Methylomagnum ishizawai: one gene and its partner. The protein of the gene in region 1 binds, or shares a complex with, the protein of each later gene. Links are inferred from orthologs where the notes say so. Each region holds a gene or a part of one and is shown in the gene's direction. Other genes may lie near its edges. The genes, in order: mnmE and mnmG.

Region 1 (3,264 bases):
TACCCCCGAGGAGAAATACCGCAAGATCAGCTTCAAGGACATGACCAACGAGAACTTGGACAAGAAGTCCAAGGATGGCTGGATCGCCATGATCCAGCATTATTTCGTGGCCGCCTGGATTCCCGCCAAGGACGACGAGGAGACCTATTACACCAAGGCGCTGTCGGACAACCATTTCGTGATCGGGGCTTATTCGCCCGCGCTGGAAGTCGCGCCCGGCCAGTCCAAGGTATTCACCGCCCAGTTGTACGCCGGTCCCAAGCTGCTCCGCGTGCTGGAAGCGACCGCGCCCGGCCTGGACCTGACCGTGGACTATGGCGCCCTGACCTTCATCGCCAAGCCGGTGTTCTGGTTGCTGGAGCAATTCCACAAGATTTTCGATAACTGGGGCTGGGCGATCATCTTCGTCACCCTCACCTTGAAAGCCTTGTTTTTCCGGCTGTCGGCGTCGAGCTACCGTTCCATGGCCAATATGCGCAAGCTCCAGCCCAAACTGGCCGAACTCAAGGAAAAGTACGGCTCCGACAAGCAAAAGCTGAACATGGCGATGATGGAAATGTACCGCAAGGAAAAAGTGAACCCCTTGGGGGGGTGCTTGCCGATCCTGGTGCAGATTCCGGTGTTCATCTCGCTGTATTGGGTGTTGGTGGAATCGGTCGAGATGCGGCAAGCCCCGTTCATGCTGTGGCTGAACGACCTGTCCGACAAAGACCCCTACTTCGTGCTGCCCTTGATCATGGGCGTGTCCATGTTCATCCAGCAGAAGCTCAGCCCGCCGCCTTCCGATCCGGTGCAGGCCAAGGTGATGCTGTATATGCCGGTGATGTTCACGGGCTTCTTCGCCTTCTTCCCCTCGGGGCTGGTGGTGTACTGGGTGGTCAATAACTTGCTGTCCATCGTGCAGCAGTGGTATATCAACAAAACCATCATCGTTGATAAGCCCGCGCCCGCAGGCTCTTGATCTTGGAGAGGCCGGGCAAACCCCGGCCTTTTCTTTTATGGCCGCTTCCAACCCCGACACCATCGCCGCCATCGCCACCCCGCCCGGACGGGGTGGCGTCGGCATCCTCCGCGTTTCCGGCGACCTCGCGCCGGAGATCGCCCAGGCCGTCCTGGGCCGGATGATTCCCGCCCGTCATGCCCATTTCGGCCCGTTCCGCGACCACGACGGCGCGGTGCTGGATAGCGGCCTCGCCCTGTATTTCCCCGCTCCGCGTTCGTTTACCGGCGAACACGTCCTCGAACTCCACGCCCATGGCGGGCCGGTATTGCTGGATTTGCTGTTGCGGCGGGTGCTGGGTCTGGGGGCGCGGCTGGCCCGGCCTGGGGAATTCAGCGAGCGGGCGTTCCTCAACGACAAGATCGATCTGGCCCAGGCCGAGGCCATCGCCGATTTGATCGACGCCAGCACCGAGCAAGCCGCCCGTTCCGCCCAGCGTTCCTTGCAAGGGGAGTTTTCCCGGCGGGTGGGGAACTTGGTCGAAGCCTTGATCCAACTCCGGCTCTATGTCGAGGCGTCCATCGATTTCACCGACGAGGACATCGATTTCCTGGCGGAAGGCCAGATCGCCGCACAGGTCGCCGAGCTATTGGCCGCGCTGGACGCCATCCGCCAGACCGCCCGCCAAGGCTGTTTGCTGCGCGATGGCATGACCGTGGTGATTGCGGGGCGGCCCAACGCGGGCAAATCCAGCCTGTTGAACCTTTTGGCCGGGCGGGAAGCCGCCATCGTCACCGCTATCGCCGGCACCACCCGCGACACCTTGCGCGAATACATCCAAATCGACGGGATGCCCTTGCATGTGGTCGATACGGCGGGACTTCGGGACAGCGAGGATATCGTGGAGCGGGAAGGCATCCGCCGCGCCCGCGCCGAGATCGAGCGGGCCGATCGGGTGCTGTTGTTGATCGACGACCGCGAGCCGGAGCAGGCCGGGGAACTGCTGGCGAGCCTGCCGCAAAACCTGCCCGTCACCCGTATCCATAACAAGATCGACCTGACCGGCCAGCCCGCCGGGTTGGTCGAAATGCCCGAAGGCCCGGTGGTTTATCTCTCTGCTAAAAGTGGAGCCGGGGTCGGGGATTTGCTACGCCATCTCAAGGCCGCGATGGGTTACGAGGCCGACACCGAAGGCGTGTTCATCGCCCGCCGCCGCCATTTGGATGCCATCGACCGCGCCCGAACCGCACTGGACAACGCCGCCCGGCAGGTGGATGCGCGGGCTTTGGAGCTATTGGCCGAGGAATTGCGGGAGGCGCAGCATGCGCTTTCCGAAATTACGGGCGAGTTCACCAGTGACGACTTATTGGGGCGGATATTTGGGAGTTTTTGTATTGGAAAATAAAGTCATATTTTTCTACATCCAAAGTAAGCGTCCAGCGCTACCACCTGTCCTGATTGCTCGGCCTATGCCTGGGGTATCTGGGTGTGGAACGGCAGTAACTCGTCGATACGGCTGTTGGGCCAGGCGGGAAGTTTTGCGAGGGTGTCCCGCAGCCAGGCGGCGGGGTCGAGCCCGTTGAGTTTGGCGGTGCCGAGCAGGGTCTGGATGGCGGCGGCGCGTTGGCCGGCCCGTTCGGAACCGGAGAACAACCAATTCTTTTTCCCGACGGCGATGGGGCGGATGGCGTTCTCCACTGGATTGTTATCCACGGGCAAATCGCCGGTCTCGGCATAGCGGACGAGGGCGGGCCAGCGTTTCAGGGTGTAGTCCAGCGCCTTGGCGGCCCCGGTGCCCGGGGCGGTGCGGGCGCGGGTCTCGGCCAGCCAGGCGCGCAGGGACTCCAGTTCCGGCAGGGCGCGTTCGGCCCGCAGCCGCTGGCGGGCCGGGATGTCCAGCGACCGGGCCTCGGCTTCGACGGCGTAGAGCTGGCCGATGCGCCGCAACGCCTCCCCGGCCATGGGGCTTTGGTTGGCTTGGTGGAGTTCGAAGAACTTGCGCCGCGCATGGGCCCAGCAGCCCAGTTCGACGCAGGGCGGGGCCGCTTCCCGTTCCGGGGCGAACAGCGCCTTGTACCCGGCATAGTCGTCGACCCGCAGGTGGCCTTGCCAGGTGCCGAGGAACGCCCGCGCGTGCCCGCCGCCCCGGCCCGGCCGGTAGTCGAACACGACGATGCGGGGTCCCGGTTCCAGGTCGTTGCTGCGGTAGGCCCAGAGGTAGGCCTTCTTGGCCTTGCCGCTGCCGGGGTCGAGTTGCGCCACCGGGGTTTCGTCGGCGTGGAGCGTGCCGCCCCGGCGCAGGTGCCAGGCGAGCCGGTCCGCCA
Region 2 (3,217 bases), 480 kb from region 1 along the record:
GTCCACGTCGTGATTGCCGGGCACGGTGAAAATCTTGCCATTCCATGCCGACCCTCCCAGAGCTTCCTGCAAAGGCGAGAAAAAGCCTTTCCGAAAATCCTCGTACTCGGCCTTCAGCCCCTTGTTGGCGATATCGCCGGTGATGAAGATCAAATCGGGAACGAATCCGGCTTGTTTTTGTTCTTTCACATGGGCGATGAGTTTGTCGAACAAACGCCGCTGCGCGTAATTGTCCTTGCCCACATGGAAGTCGGAGAGATGCAGCCAACGGAGGGGAGTTGTCATGGTTCAAGCCAAAAGTTGAGATCAATCTTGCATGGGCGACTCTTATATTTTACATAGGTGTCGGCGAAGCCTGTACCCACTCCCTCTCGAAGCCAGGACCGATGTTCCGCCTTGGTAAATTCCCTCCATGGACCATGACCACACCTACAAACTCCTATTCTCCCACCCCGAAATGGTCGCCGACCTGCTGCCCGGCGATTGGGTGGAAAGGCTGGACTTCGCCACGCTGGAACGGCTCAACGCTTACTATGTCTTGGTTGAACGCGCCCGAACATGCCAGCCTGCGCCGGGCGGCGGGGTCTTCCCACTGAGGATCGGTGGCGGGGCCGGGACGCCGATTCCGCTTGCAATGGTGTAAGCTAGGCGGCTTCTATCCAGCACCACCCAGCGCCACGCGCTTTCCCACCATGTTCTTCTCCGAAACCTTCGATGTCATCGTGGTCGGCGGCGGTCACGCCGGGACCGAAGCGGCCCTGGCCTCGGCCCGCGTCGGCGCGAAAACCCTGCTCCTGACCCAGAGCATCGAAACCCTGGGCCAGATGAGTTGCAATCCCGCCATCGGCGGTATCGGCAAGGGCCATCTGGTCAAGGAAATCGACGCCCTCGGCGGCTTCATGGCCCAGGCGGCGGACCGGGCCGGCATCCATTTCCGGGTGTTGAACGCCAGCAAAGGTCCGGCGGTCCGCGCCACCCGCGCCCAAGCCGACCGCGCCTTGTACAAGGCCGTGGTGCGCCGCAAGCTGGAAACCCAGCCCAATCTCGCCCTGTTCCAGCAGCAAGTGGCCGACCTCATCGTCGAACAGGGCAAGGCTGCGGGCGTCGTGACCCAGATGGGTTTGAAATTCCGGGCGCGGTGCGTGGTGCTGACGGTGGGGACGTTCCTGGCCGGGCGCATCCATGTGGGCCTCGAAAATTACGAAGGGGGCCGGGCGGGCGATCCGGCCTCGAACGCTTTGGCGTTGCGCCTGCGGGAATTGCCGTTCCGGGTGGCGCGGCTCAAGACCGGCACGCCGCCGCGCATCGATGGGCGCACCCTCGATTACTCGGTGATGGAAGCGCAGCCGGGCGACGATCCGGTGCCGGTGTTTTCCTTCCTGGGTGCGCCGGAACAGCATCCCCGGCAGGTGTCCTGTTTCATCACCCGCACCAACGGACGCACCCACGATATCATCCATGGCGGGCTGGATCGCTCGCCCATGTACACGGGCGTGATCGAAGGCGTGGGGCCGCGCTATTGCCCGTCCATCGAGGACAAGATCGTGCGTTTCGCCGACAAGGATTCGCACCAGATTTTCGTCGAGCCGGAAGGGTTGGAAACCCATGAAATCTATCCGAACGGCATTTCCACCAGCTTGCCGTTCGATGTGCAATATGCGCTGGTGCGCTCGATCCGGGGTTTCGAGAACGCCCATATCACCCGGCCCGGCTACGCCATCGAATACGATTTCTTCGATCCCCGCGATTTGAAAGCCTCGCTGGAAACCAAGCCCATGGACGGCCTGTTCTTTGCGGGCCAGATCAACGGCACGACGGGTTATGAGGAAGCTGCCGCCCAAGGCTTGATCGCCGGGCTGAACGCCGCGCTCAAGGCCCAGGGCCGCGAATCCTGGTCCCCCAGCCGCGACGAGGCTTACATGGGCGTGATGATCGACGACCTCATCACCCGTGGCACGTCCGAGCCTTACCGCATGTTCACCAGCCGCGCCGAATACCGGCTGCTGCTGCGCGAGGACAACGCCGATTTGCGCCTGACGCCCAAGGGCCGCGAACTGGGCGTGGTGGAGGACGAACATTGGCGGCGGTTCGAGGCCAAGCAAGCGGCGATTGCCAGGATGCAAACCGAGCTGGCCGAACGGGAAATCCGCCCTAATTCGCCCGAGGCTTTGAGCCTGGAACCGATCCTGACCAGTCCCTTGACCCGCGAAGCCCGCTTGCTCGAATTGCTGCGCCGCCCGGAAGTCCGTGCCGAACATCTGCGCGATATCTGCCCGGCGCTGGCGGCGGTGAACGATCCGCAGGCTTTGGAACAAGTGGAAATCCAGGCCAAGTATCAGGGCTACATCGACCGCCAGCAGGCCGAAATCGACCGCACCCGCCGCTATGAGCATTGGCGCTTGCCCGAGCAATTCGATTACGCCAACGTGGTCGGCCTGTCCGCCGAGGTGCGCGACAAGCTCAGGCAACAGCGCCCGGAAACCGTGGGGCAGGCGGCGCGGATTCCTGGGGTGACCCCGGCGGCGATTTCCTTGCTGTTGGTGCATATCAAGAAGCTGAGCGCCTGAGCATGGAAACCCTCGACCGCCGCCTCGCCGCGGGCATGGAAACCCTCGCGTTATCCCATACCCCTGGACAGCGGACTAAGCTGCTGGCTTTCCTGAATCTAATGCAGAAATGGAACCGCACCTACAACCTCACCGCCATCCGCGACCTCAATACGGCGGTGGACCTGCATTTGCTGGACAGCCTGACCGCCACGCCTTATCTGCATGGTAAAACCATCCTCGACGTGGGCACCGGCGCGGGTTTGCCCGGCATTCCCCTGGCGATCCTGTGCCCGGATAAAGCCTTCGCCCTGCTCGACAGCAACGCCAAAAAAACCCGTTTCGTGCAACAGGCCGTCATCGAACTCGGGCTGAAAAACGTGGACGTCATCACGGCGCGGGTGGAACAATACCGCCCCGAACGGGGGTTCGACACCGTGCTGGCCCGCGCCTTCGCCAGTTTGGGAGACATCGTGGCGACCACGGCGCGGCTATTGGCCCCCAGTGGCCGGATTCTGGCGCAAAAGGGCGTTTGGCCCCAGCAAGAAATCGAAACCCTCAAGGGCCGCGGCGTCCGCGTCCATAAGCTGGCGATTCCGGGTCTGGACGTGGAGCGGCATTTGGTCGAAATCATGGCGGATAGCTAATGGGAAAAATCATCGCGGTAGCCA

What was found.
Region 2: the proteins of mnmE (region 1) and mnmG are in contact, whole or in part, in a solved structure (PDB 9HIP), measured with the Escherichia coli proteins. The link is inferred for Methylomagnum ishizawai from one-to-one orthologs.

Annotation. Positions count from the first base shown.
Region 1 is NZ_FXAM01000001.1:528,577-531,840, forward strand. Bases 223-3,171 are described here. They hold mnmE (tRNA uridine-5-carboxymethylaminomethyl(34) synthesis GTPase MnmE), read left to right. Parts: upstream 223-998; coding sequence 999-2,345; downstream 2,346-3,171. Other genes in these bases: yidC (membrane protein insertase YidC), read left to right, coding at 223-961; tnpC (IS66 family transposase), read right to left, coding at 2,408-3,171. In the rest of the region: more of yidC, read left to right, coding at 1-222; more of tnpC, read right to left, coding at 3,172-3,264. UniProt on the Escherichia coli protein: Exhibits a very high intrinsic GTPase hydrolysis rate. Involved in the addition of a carboxymethylaminomethyl (cmnm) group at the wobble position (U34) of certain tRNAs, forming tRNA-cmnm(5)s(2)U34.
Region 2 is NZ_FXAM01000001.1:51,103-54,319, reverse strand. Bases 228-3,129 are described here. They hold mnmG (tRNA uridine-5-carboxymethylaminomethyl(34) synthesis enzyme MnmG), read left to right. Parts: upstream 228-692; coding sequence 693-2,567; downstream 2,568-3,129. Other genes in these bases: rsmG (16S rRNA (guanine(527)-N(7))-methyltransferase RsmG), read left to right, coding at 2,570-3,129; B9N93_RS25900 (hypothetical protein), read left to right, coding at 413-643; B9N93_RS00305 (metallophosphoesterase family protein), read right to left, coding at 228-285. Outside these bases: more of B9N93_RS00305, read right to left, coding at 1-227; more of rsmG, read left to right, coding at 3,130-3,193; B9N93_RS00285 (ParA family protein), read left to right, coding at 3,193-3,217. UniProt on the Escherichia coli protein: NAD-binding protein involved in the addition of a carboxymethylaminomethyl (cmnm) group at the wobble position (U34) of certain tRNAs, forming tRNA-cmnm(5)s(2)U34.